DNA from 3 places in the Pseudomonas sp. GYB4201 genome. Region 3 is predicted to be linked to each of the others. Evidence: predicted binding sites of a transcription regulator. Region 3 holds the regulator's gene; each other region holds the start of a gene.
The links. Region 3 encodes sigma-54, which starts transcription at its own class of promoters, with help from an activator protein. Its sites were predicted from a motif close to ANTGGCATNNANNTTGCTNT; they were not measured.
Positions count from the first base shown of each region.

Region 1 (4,018 bases), on a different contig from region 3:
ATGGCTGCCAGGAAAAATTCATATCCGTCGGTTTGCCGACGGTCATTTGGCCTCGCCCTGCAACGTGGCGAGCACCCTGCGAGCACCGCCATGATCACGGTGCTCACCCAAATACACACCCTGCCAGGTACCCAGCGCCAGCCGCCCGTCCCGCACCGGCAACGTCAGTTGACAGCCTAGCAAACTGGCCTTGAAGTGTGCCGGCAGGTCATCCGCGCCTTCGTCGTTGTGTTCATAGCCGCCGTCGCCCTGGGGCACCAGGCGGTTGAAGAAACGCTCGAAATCACGCCGAACCGCAGGGTCGGCGTTCTCGTTGATGGTCAACGACGCCGACGTATGTTGCAGCAGCAGGTGCAGCAGGCCGATACGGCATGCACGCAACTCTGGCCAGTCGTGCAGCAGCTCATCCGTTACCAGGTGAAAGCCGCGCGGCCTTGGCTTCAAGGTGATCAACCGTTGCTGCCACATACCATTCTCCACACGTTCGGGGCGCATTCTAGCGCGCTCTGGGAAAAAGCAAAGGGGCTAAATTCATCATTGCCTGTAAGCCTTTCGCCTACATGGCACGGTTGCTGGAACTTGGCTGGCAGAAACCGTTTGCGCCCTGGACAAATGACAAATCGCAGGCAAAAAAATGCCCGGCAAGCCGGGCATTTTTTCGCAGGCGGTTACAGGTTGTAGCCGCGCTCGTTGTGTTGCGCCAGGTCCAGGCCAACCGACTCTTCTTCGTCGTTGACGCGCAGGCCCATGACCACGTCCAGCACCTTGAGGATGACGTAGGTCACCACGGCGGTGTAGACGATGGTGAACGCCACGCCCTTGCACTGAATCCAGACTTGGGCAGCGATGTCGGTCACGGTGCCGAAGCCGCCCAGCGACGGGGCTGCGAACACGCCGGTCAGGATAGCGCCGAGGATACCGCCGATACCGTGCACGCCGAAGGCGTCCAGGGAGTCGTCGTAGCCCAGCTTGCGTTTCAGGGTGGTGGCGCAGAAGAAGCACACCACGCCAGCCGCCAGGCCGATGACCAGGGCGCCCATCGGGCCCACGGTACCGGCAGCTGGGGTGATGGCTACCAGGCCGGCAACCACGCCCGAAGCGATACCCAGGGCGCTAGGTTTGCCGTGGGTGATCCACTCGGCGAACATCCAGCCCAGTGCAGCGGCGGCGGTGGCGATCTGGGTGACCAGCATGGCCATGCCGGCGGTGCCGTTGGCAGCGGCGGCGGAACCGGCGTTGAAGCCGAACCAGCCTACCCACAGCATCGCTGCGCCCATCAGGGTGTAGCCCAGGTTGTGCGGGGCCATCGGGGTGGTCGGGAAGCCTTTGCGCTTGCCCAGCACCAGGCACGCCACCAGGCCTGCGATACCGGCGTTGATGTGCACCACGGTACCACCGGCGAAGTCCAGCACGCCCCAGTCACCCAGCAGCGAGCCCGGACCAGACCAGACCATGTGCGCGATCGGTGCGTACACCAGGGTGAACCAGATGCCCATGAACACCAGCATGGCCGAGAATTTCATGCGCTCGGCGAAGGCACCCACGATCAGCGCCGGGGTGATGATGGCGAAGGTCATCTGGAAGGTGACGAACACCGCTTCCGGAATCAGCGCCGCAGGGCCAGTGATGCTGGCCGGGGTGATACCCGCCAGGAACGCCTTGGCCATGCTGCCGAAGAAGGAGTTGTAGTTGACGACGCCAGCTTCCATACCGGTGGTATCGAACGCCAGGCTGTAGCCATAGATGGTCCACAGAATGCTGACCAGGCCGGTAATGGCGAAGCACTGCATCATCACGGAAAGAATGTTTTTCGAACGAACCATGCCGCCGTAGAACAACGCCAGGCCAGGAATGGTCATGAACAGCACCAGGGCGGTGGACGTCAGCATCCACGCGGTATCGCCCGAATTGAGCACCGGTGCCGGAACCGGATCAGCCGCCAGGGCCATGCCGGGTATTACGAGGGACAACAGGGCTCCTAGCCCTGCGAATTGACGCAGAGTCATATTGTTTTCTCCTGGGGCGTTGGGTTTGGGGCGGCTTAGATCGCGTCGGTATCGGTTTCGCCGGTACGGATGCGAATGGCCTGTTCCAGATTGACCACGAAAATCTTGCCGTCGCCGATCTTGCCGGTGTTGGCAGCCTTGGTGATCGCCTCGATCACCCGGTCCAGATCCTTGTCGTCAATGGCGACATCGATCTTCACCTTGGGCAAAAAGTCGACCACGTATTCCGCGCCGCGATACAGCTCGGTGTGACCCTTCTGGCGCCCGAAGCCTTTCACCTCGGTTACGGTAATGCCCTGCACGCCGATTTCAGACAGCGACTCGCGGACGTCGTCCAATTTGAACGGCTTGATGATGGCAGTGACTAGCTTCATGAAACTCTCTCCCGAATTAGTGGACTTGCCCCAGGAAAACAAACCCAGCTCAAGTCTAAGCGCAGTGCCTGGCTTTGTAACGCGTCGTCGGTCCCACATCCCCAGACCAACCACCAGTACCGCTCCTGACGAAACACATCCCGCTCCGCCTGCGCACTGCATTCGTCACATCGACTGCATCAGTGCATGGGTCAATGCTGTGTAAGCAGAAAGCTTGCCATGTCCGTGCAACCCAACAAATTCGGCGTGTTTCCCCTTGCTTGTCGCCCTCGCCCCACATCTGATCAACGGTTGCGCCCTATCCTGGTGCGCACTCGAACGTGGCGATGCGCAAAAACCGTGCGGCCGCCACGCCACTGACTATAGACGCCTGCGTGTTACACTCCAGGCCATCAGATTCAGGAATTTCACCATGCTTGCGCCCAAAGCCTTCCTCGACGCCCTTGGCGACCACGCCTCGCGCCTGTTCAGCAGCGACACCAGCCAGCCACGCGCCGAGCTGGAAAGCCAGTTCAAGGTGCTGCTGCAAAGCGGCTTCAGCAAGCTGGACCTGGTAAGCCGGGAAGAATTCGACAGCCAGATGGTGGTGCTGGCCCGCACCCGCGCGCGCCTGGAAGCGCTGGAAGCGAAGATGGCCGAACTCGAAGCACGCCTGGCGCCACCTGCGGAATAACGGCTCTGCTCGCGCCCGGTGACCCGGCCTGCGGCCGCTGCTACGGGGCGTTGGGTTTGTAGCATTGCGTCATACAAACCCGCCCCTCTACACTCCAGCCATATGCGAATGGACTGGGGGCAGCCGCCGATGAACCGCAATGAATTGCGCAAGGCCGACATCAACCTGATGGTGGTGTTCGAGACCTTGATGCTCGAGCGCAACGTCACCCGCGTCGCCGAAAAGCTGTTCCTCGGCCAGCCCACCATCAGCTCGGCGCTCAACCGCCTGCGCAGCATGTTCAACGACCCGCTGTTCGTGCGTGTCGGCCACCGCATGGAGCCCACCGCCCGCGCCGAGGAACTGGCCCGGCACCTGTCGCCGGCCCTGGACGCGCTGTCCATCGCCATCAGCCTGAGCCACGACTTCGACCCCGCCGTCAGCAACTCCACCTTCCGCATCGGCCTGTCCGACGACGTCGAGTTCGGCCTGCTGCCGCCCCTGCTGCGCGCCCTGCGCCAGGAGGCGCCGAAGGTGGTGTTCGTGGTGCAGCACGTGGACTACTGGCGCGTGCCCGACCTGCTCGCCTCCGGCGAAATCACCGTGGGCATCAGCCAGACCCGCGGCCTGCCGGCCAACGCCAAGCGCAAGCTGCTGCGGCGCATCCAGCCGCGCATCCTGCGCGCCGACAAATCCGACCACCCGCTGACCCTCGACGAATACTGCGAACGCCCCCACGTGCTGGTCTCGCACATGGCCAACACCAGCGGCGTGGTGGACGAGTGGCTGGAGGAAATCGGCCGCAAGCGCAACGTCGTCCTCTCCGTCCCCCAATACAGTGCCCTGCCCGCCCTGCTGGCCGGCACCGACCTGCTCGCCGGCGCCCCCGACTACGCGGCGAACGCGATGGTGGGCTACGGCAACCTGTACACCGAGCCGCTGCCGTTCGACACGCCTACGCTGGACCTGTCGATGGTGTGGTTGAG
Region 1 is NZ_JBWGIG010000016.1:25,347-29,364, forward strand. It holds gene AC0Z2B_RS16670 (secondary thiamine-phosphate synthase enzyme YjbQ) at 43-468, opposite strand; gene AC0Z2B_RS16675 (ammonium transporter) at 669-2,006, opposite strand; gene glnK (P-II family nitrogen regulator) at 2,042-2,380, opposite strand; gene AC0Z2B_RS16685 (accessory factor UbiK family protein) at 2,793-3,053, shown strand; gene AC0Z2B_RS16690 (LysR family transcriptional regulator) at 3,183-4,018, shown strand, end outside.
Region 1: a site for sigma-54 is predicted at 2,583-2,602, ahead of glnK (P-II family nitrogen regulator). Genes of this name have one in related genera too.

Region 2 (4,018 bases), on a different contig from region 3:
TGTAGTTGTAGCTGCTGGTGTTCGAGGCGCTGAACGGGGTGACGGTCGGGGTGGTCGAGCTGGAGTTCAGGTTGACGGTTTCCGAGATGCTGCTGGTCGCCTTGGGCGCCAGGTTGGACGTGTCGATGGCCAGGTTCGACAGCACGCCCGAGGTCAGCTTGCCGGTGGAGTCGGTGGTGTAGCCCTGCAGGTTGTTGCCGCTGGCATCGACGATGTTGCCGGACTTGTCGCTGTAGAAGGCACCGGCACGGGTGTACAGCTTCGAGCCGTTGTCGCTGAGCACGAAGAAACCGTTGCCGTTGATGGCCATGTCCAGGCTGTTGCCGGTGGACTCGATGTTGCCCTGGGTGAACTGCTGCGACACGGCAGCAGTGGTCACGCCGCTACCGACAGTGGTCTTGCCCGAGGTGCCACGGATGGACTGGGCGTACTGGTCGGCGAATTCGGCGCGCGACGATTTGAAACCGGTGGTGGCGACGTTGGCAATGTTGTTGCCGGTGACGTCCAGGGCTTTGTTGGCTGCTGCCAGGCCACTGAGGCCGACGTTGAAAGACATGTTTTCACTCCTGCGCCGTAGCCGGCATTAAATTCCGATGGTTTGGACAGCAGACAGGGCAACACTGGAGCCCGTTGCCAGGTTCAGCGTCATTTCACCGCCGCTGGTGGTGGCCATGGTCACGCTGTTGACCGTGGTCGGCAGGTTGGTGGTCATGACTGTCGAGGTACCGTCGATGGTGGCAACCGCCTTGAAGGTGTAGTTGCCGGAGGCCGCGGTGTTGCCGTCGCCGTCCTTGCCATCCCAGGTGAAGCTGTAGGTGCCGGCCGACTGGGTGCCCTCGTCGAGGGTACGCACCAGGGTGCCGTCACTGTTGTAGACGCCAATGGTGTTGCTGGTGCTAGAACCGGTCAGGTTCACCGAGCCGGTCAGGCCCTTGCTGGTGTCGACGTCGGCGGTGGTGCCGGTGACGATGACCGAGTGGCCGACCAGCGAGGACGCCTGCAGGGCCTGGGACGACTGGTACGAGGTGAGGATGGTGCTCACCGAGTCGTTGAGGCTCTGCATGCTTTCCAGGCTGCTGAACTGGGCCAGCTGCGAAACGAATTCGCTGTTGTCCTGTGGGTCCAGGGGGTTCTGGTTCTGCATCTGGGTAACCAGCAGTTGCAGGAACGCGTCCTTGCCCAGCGCACTGCCCGCGGTACCGGTGGAGCTGTCGGTGGTACTGGTGGTTTTCTGCAGTGACGTCAGGACGGACGAAGCCGAGGTGCTGTCAGTTGTTGTGGTCATGTTCTTGCGCCCCTATCACTGACCCAGGGTCAGGACTTTCTGCATCATGGTTTTCGCGGTATTCATGATGTCCGCGTTGGTCTGGAACGAACGGCTGGCGGAGATCATGTCGGCCATCTCCTCCACCACATTGACGTTCGGGTAGTACACGTAGCCGTCTTTGTTGGCCGCCGGGTTCTTGGGCTCGTAGCGAGCCTCCAGGTTGCTCTGGTCCTCGACCACGCCCGACACCTGCACGCCGCTGCCGGCGGCGTCCTGGTCCTGGAACAGCGAGCCGCTGTCACCGGTGGACTGGGTCTGGTCGAACACGGTGGCGAACACCGGGTGGCGCGCGCGGTAGGTCTGGTCGATGCTCGACGAGACGGTCTCGGCGTTGGCGATGTTACTGGCGACGGTGTTCAGGCGAGTGGTCTGGGCACTCATGCCGGTACCGGCAATGTTGAAAACGCTGGCTAGAGACATGAATCACTCCCCACGGATGGCTGACACCAGCCCTTTGAATTTGGCGTTGAGCAGGGTGAAGCTGGCCTGGAAGTTCACCGAGTTCTGCGCGTAGTTGGCTTGTTCCACCTGCGCGTCCACGGTGTTCTGGTCCAGCGAGGGCGAGCTGGGGGTGCGGTACAGCAATTGCTGGTCACCCATGCTCAGGCCTTCGGCCTCGATGTGCTTGTCGTTGGTCCGCTCCAGCTCGAACGTGCCGTTCTGGCGCTTGTCGCCTTCGGCCTGCAGCACGGCGGCAAAGTCCAGGTCACGCGCCTTGTAGTTGGGCGTGTCGGCGTTGGCCAGGTTGTTGGCCAGCACTTCGGCGCGCTGGGCGCGGAACGCCAGTGCCTGCTCGTGGATGCCCAGCGCTTTGTCGAAACTGATGCTCATGGTGGAAACCTTTAAACGGCGGACCGGATGTTGGTGACAGAGAGATAGCAAGCCCCGTGCCAAACTGCGCGAGGCCCGGTTTTGCTGGGGTTTGGGAAAAGTGGCAAGCGGCAATGCCAGAAAAGCGGCAAGCGGGTTCCGCTGGGCGCCAACAAAGCGGCAATACCCGATTGCCGCTTTGCATGGCCCGGAACACCACCCCGTAGCAGCTCCCACAGTCTGTAGCAGCAACTGCCTTGAAATGGCGTCGTCTGCATCGCGACTAAAGTCGGCTCCTACACTATTCGTGGTAGGAGCCGGCCTTGGCCGCGATGGGGTATCCGCATTCGCGTAGCAGCTGCCGAAGGCTGCGTCCGGCGGCGGTCCTGCGTTGCTCCAGGACGCGGCCTTTGGCCGCTGCTACCGGTGCGATGTGCGCAGGACTTCGCGTAGCCGCTGCCGCCAGGCTGCGCTGGCCCCTGAGTGCACTGAAGATCTCCAGCGAGAGTGAAGGCCTGCGCAGCCTGCGGCAGCGGCTACAGATTCGCCTAGCAACTGTCTTGCCCAGTTAATGACGTCCGCCATGCTGTGCCGTCGCGCAGCATGGCGTTAAGCCGGACCAGCAGCACGCGCATAGACGCTACCAGCGCCACTTTTGCACTCTTGCCTTTATCGCGCAGCCCCTCGTAACGCGCCTTGCACGTCGTAACCGCTCAGCTTTTCGATCAGGAGAGCATAACCTGTTGAGTTGTTCGGGCTTGTAGCCAGAGCGGAGAGGTGAATGGCGGTTCTGCTGCTACACGTGCTTATCAACACTGCTGCCGAACAACCAGCCATTCACCGCTCTCACCTCAGATTCTATTCCCTTCTCTAGACACAAGCTGCCGCAGGCTGCGTCCCCACCCCAAACGCAGAAAACAACAAAGGCCCCGAAGGGCCTTTGCGTTATTTCGCCTGGTAGATGATGCCCGGGCTGCACTGGACCATCTGGTAATGGTCCGGCAAGCCGTTCAGCGCCTCGGACGCGCCAAGGAACAGGTAGCCACCTGGCTTGAGGGTGCCATGGATGCGCATCAGGATGTCTTTCTTCACCTGGGCGGAGAAGTAGATCAGCACGTTGCGGCAGAACACCACGTCGAACTTGCCCAGCGCCGCGTAGCTGTCCAGCAGGTTGAACGAGCGGAACTCCACGCGGCTGCGAATCGGCGCCTTCACCGCCCAACGGCCGGGGCCCTTGGTGTCGAAGTAGCGCTGCAGGCGGTCCGCCGACAGGCCGCGGCCGATGGCCAGGCTGTCGTACTCGCCGCTCTTGCAGTTGGTGAGCATGGAACCGGACAGGTCGGTGGCGACGATCTGCGCACCGGCCTTGAGCTGACCCAGGTTGGTACGCTCGAACTCGTCGATGGTCATGGACAGCGAATAGGGCTCCTGGCCCGACGAGCAGGCCGCCGACCAGATGCGCAGGCGCTGGCCCGGCGCGTTCTTGACGAACTCGGGGATGACCTTGTTCTTCATCACCTCGAAGGGGTAGGTATCGCGAAACCACAGGGTCTCGTTGGTGGTCATGGCGTCCACCACCTGCTCGCGCAGGCCACTGCGCGGCTGGGTCTGGATGCGCTGCACCAACTCGCCCAGGGACTTGATGCCCTGCTGTTCCATCAGCTTGTTGAGACGGCTGGAAACAAGATATTGCTTATTCTCGCCCAACAGAATGCCACAGGCTTTTTCCAGGAAGACCCGGAACTGTTCGAAATCCAAATTACCCGTAGACAATGGTGCCGCCTCTCAAATCGTCGTTCGTGCCTGGGGCATTATGCCCCGGGCGTTAGCCTGCTGCCTTGATCCGGTCAACCACGCGCTGGGCCAGGTCATCCGGCCGGA
Region 2 is NZ_JBWGIG010000027.1:5,167-9,184, reverse strand. It holds gene flgE (flagellar hook protein FlgE) at 1-556, opposite strand, end outside; gene AC0Z2B_RS22545 (flagellar hook assembly protein FlgD) at 584-1,285, opposite strand; gene flgC (flagellar basal body rod protein FlgC) at 1,301-1,747, opposite strand; gene flgB (flagellar basal body rod protein FlgB) at 1,751-2,158, opposite strand; gene cheR (protein-glutamate O-methyltransferase CheR) at 3,083-3,910, opposite strand; gene AC0Z2B_RS22525 (chemotaxis protein CheV) at 3,963-4,018, opposite strand, start outside.
Region 2: a site for sigma-54 is predicted at 2,203-2,222, ahead of flgB (flagellar basal body rod protein FlgB). Genes of this name have one in related genera too.

Region 3 (4,018 bases):
TGGCCAACGCCGTGCCGTTCGTGCGCGAGCACGCCGATGGCGTGACCCAGGCCCGTGGCGGCGAAGGCGCGGCCCGCGAGTTCTGCGAGCTGATCCTGCGCGCCCAAGGCAACCTCGAAGCGGCCCTGGCCGCCTATTTATAGAGTTTCCCATGCCGAGCAAAAAACTGCGCAATCTCCTGCTGTTCTGTGTCGTCGTGGCGATCTTCGTCTCCGTCGGCTACTGGAACATCAACCCGGACACCTTCCTCGACAAGCCTGCGGCTGCAGTCGACGAAAGTGCCATCGACTATTACGCCATCAACGCCCACGCTGTGCAGTACCTGCCTGACGGCGGCGTGCAGTACCGCATGACCGGTGACAAGGTCGAGCACCTGCAGGCCAGCCAGATCACCAAGGTGACCAACCCGGACATGAACCTGTACCGCGGCACCGTGTACCCCTGGCACGTGACCAGCGACCACGGCGAAGTGAACCCCGACGGTACCCAGGTCGAGCTGATCGACAACGTCCGCGTGGCCCGCACCGACCAGAAAAACCGTCCTACCCTGATTACCACCACGCGCATGACGGTATTCCCACAACAGCAATATGCGCAGACTGACCGAGACGTTAGAATCGACGGCGCCGGTGGCGTCTCGACGGGCACGGGCATGAAGGCATATTTGAAAGACAGCAAGATCAACTTGCTGTCCAACGTAAGAGGACTGTATGAGGCTCGCTAAAACCCTCCCTTTATTGCTCTCCCTGGGCTCTGCACTGGGGAGCGCTGGCGCCTGGGCACTGCCAACGGATCGCGACCAGCCGATCCACATCCAGTCCGACGACGCACAACTGGATGACAAGCAGGGCGTGGCCGTCTACAAGGGCAACGTCATCATCACCCAGGGCACCATGAAGATCACCGGCAACACCGTGACCATCACCCGCAACGCCCAGGGCGACGTCGACACCTTCACCTCGGTGGGCAACCTGGCTTACTACGAGCAGAAGCCGGCGATCGACAAGCCCATCGTCCAGGGCTACGGCAAGACCATCCAGTATTTCTCGGCGCAGAACCGCATCATCCTGATCGACCAGGCCAAGGTGGTGAACGACGGCAACACGTCCGAAGGCGAGAAGATCGTCTATGACACCGTCAAGCAGGTAGTGAACGCCGGCCGCGCCACGGGCGCCAAGGTCACGCCACGACCACGCATCGACATGGTCATCCAGCCGAAAAGCAAAACCGACCAGCAGCAGGGCAAGTAATGGCTATCCTCAAAGCCCAGCACCTGGCCAAGGCCTACAAGGGCCGGCAAGTGGTGCGTGACGTCAGCATGTCCATCGAAAGTGGGCAGATCGTCGGCCTCCTGGGGCCTAACGGCGCCGGCAAGACCACCTGCTTCTACATGATCGTCGGCCTGGTGCGCGCCGATCAGGGCCGCGTGCTGATCGACGACCTGGACGTGAGCCACCAGCCCATGCACGGTCGCGCTCGCTCGGGCATCGGCTACCTGCCGCAGGAAGCCTCGATCTTCCGCAAGCTGTCGGTCTCCGACAACATCATGGCCATCCTGGAAACCCGCCCGGAGCTGGACAAGGCCGGCCGCGTGAAGGAGCTGGAAAGCCTGCTGCAGGAATTCCACATCACGCACATCCGCGACAACCTGGGCATGAGCCTGTCGGGCGGCGAGCGGCGCCGGGTGGAAATCGCCCGCGCGCTGGCCACCGCGCCCAAGTTCATCCTGCTGGACGAACCCTTTGCCGGTGTCGACCCGATCTCGGTCGGTGACATCAAGCAGATCATCCACCACCTCAAGAACAAGGGTATCGGCGTGTTGATCACCGACCACAACGTTCGCGAGACCCTGGATATCTGTGAAACCGCTTACATCGTCAACGATGGCCAGCTGATCGCCGAAGGCGATGCCGAGACCATCCTGGCAAACCAACTGGTGAAAGAGGTTTACCTCGGCCACGAGTTCCGCCTGTAACGGCGAGGTGTTTGGCTGGTTGCCCGGGGCGTGCCGCGAATTAATTGCGGTGTCGCTCTAGGCAAACACTTCGGTTTCAGGCATATAATTTGCTTACGACAAAAGCCGAGAGCCTCGGCGCCCGTAGTGGATGGCGCTTTGCGCCGGCGAATAAGGTGTTAAGCCCCTGCCATGAAACCATCGCTCGTCCTAAGAATGGGCCAGCAACTGACGATGACACCGCAGTTGCAACAGGCCATCCGCCTCCTCCAGCTCTCCACCCTGGACCTCCAACAGGAAATCCAGGAGGCCCTGGAATCCAATCCGATGCTCGAACGCCAGGAAGAAGGCGACGACTTCGACAACAGCGACCCCATGGCCGACAAGGCCGAGCAACAGGTCACGCCGGAAATCCAGGAGCCCAGCTACCAGGAAACCTCCGCCCCCACCGTCGACAACCTCGAAGACGGCGAGTGGAGCGAGCGCATTCCCAACGAGCTTCCCGTCGACACCGCCTGGGAAGACATCTACCAGACCAGCGCCAGCAGCCTGCCCAGCAACGATGACGACGAATGGGACTTCACTACCCGCACGTCGGCCGGCGAAAGCCTGCAGAGCCATCTGCTGTGGCAACTCAACCTGGCGCCCATGTCCGACACCGATCGCCTGATCGCGGTCACCCTGATCGACTGCATCAACAACCAGGGCTACCTGGACGAGACGCTGCAGGAGATCTGCGACTCCTTCGACCCGGAACTGGACATCGAGCTGGACGAAGTGGAAGCCGTGCTGCACCGCATCCAGCAGTTCGAGCCCGCCGGCATCGGCGCCCGCGACCTCAGCGAATGCCTGCTGCTGCAACTGCGCCAGATGCCCCCGCGCACGCCGTGGCTCAGCGAGGCCCAGCGCCTGGTGGCCGACTACATCGACCTGCTGGGCAGCCGCGACTACAGCCAGCTGATGCGCCGCATGAAGCTCAAGGAAGACGAGCTGCGCCAGGTCATCGAACTGGTGCAGAGCCTCAACCCGCGCCCTGGCTCGCAGATCGAGTCCAGCGAAGCCGAGTACGTGGTGCCCGACGTCATCGTGCGCAAGGACAACGAGCGCTGGCTGGTGGAGTTGAACCAGGAGGCCGTGCCGCGCCTGCGCGTCAACCCGCAGTACGCCGGCTTCGTGCGCCGCGCCGACACCAGCGCCGACAACACCTTCATGCGCAACCAGTTGCAGGAGGCGCGCTGGTTCATCAAGAGCCTGCAGAGCCGCAACGAGACCCTGATGAAGGTCGCCAGCCAGATCGTCGAACACCAGCGCGGTTTCCTCGACTACGGCGACGAGGCCATGAAGCCGCTGGTGCTGCACGACATCGCCGAGGCGGTGGGCATGCACGAGTCGACCATTTCGCGGGTGACCACGCAGAAATACATGCACACCCCACGTGGCATCTACGAACTGAAATACTTTTTCTCCAGCCACGTCAGCACCTCCGAGGGCGGAGAATGCTCGTCCACGGCGATCCGCGCGATCATCAAGAAACTGGTTGCCGCGGAAAATCAGAAAAAGCCATTGAGTGACAGCAAGATCGCTGGTTTACTGGAGGCACAAGGCATCCAGGTAGCCCGCCGCACTGTCGCCAAGTACCGTGAATCCCTAGGGATCGCGCCGTCCAGCGAACGCAAGCGGCTGATGTGAATCCTGGCAGCGCCAACGCGCTGCCAGTGGGCTTGCCGGATGTGCCACAGCGTTCCAGTGGCAGGTTAACCAACCTGTCTCTTTATGCACTGGCAATAAGGAGAAAGCGGTATGCAAGTCAACATCAGTGGACATCAACTGGTTGTGACCGACGCCATGCGCACTTACATCGGTGAGAAACTCGACCGATTGGAGCGCCATTTCGACAAGATCACCAACGTGCAGGTCATCATGGAGGTCGAGAAGCTGAAACAGAAAATCGAGGCCACCCTGCGCGTACCCGGTGGCGAAGTCGTGGCAAACGCGGAACATGATGACATGTACGCGGCCATCGACCTGCTGACCGACAAGCTCGACCGCCAACTCAAAAAGCAT
Region 3 is NZ_JBWGIG010000005.1:84,683-88,700, reverse strand. It holds gene AC0Z2B_RS06400 (KdsC family phosphatase) at 1-143, shown strand, start outside; gene lptC (LPS export ABC transporter periplasmic protein LptC) at 152-724, shown strand; gene lptA (lipopolysaccharide transport periplasmic protein LptA) at 711-1,250, shown strand; gene lptB (LPS export ABC transporter ATP-binding protein) at 1,250-1,975, shown strand; gene AC0Z2B_RS06380 (RNA polymerase factor sigma-54) at 2,147-3,643, shown strand; gene hpf (ribosome hibernation-promoting factor, HPF/YfiA family) at 3,755-4,018, shown strand, end outside.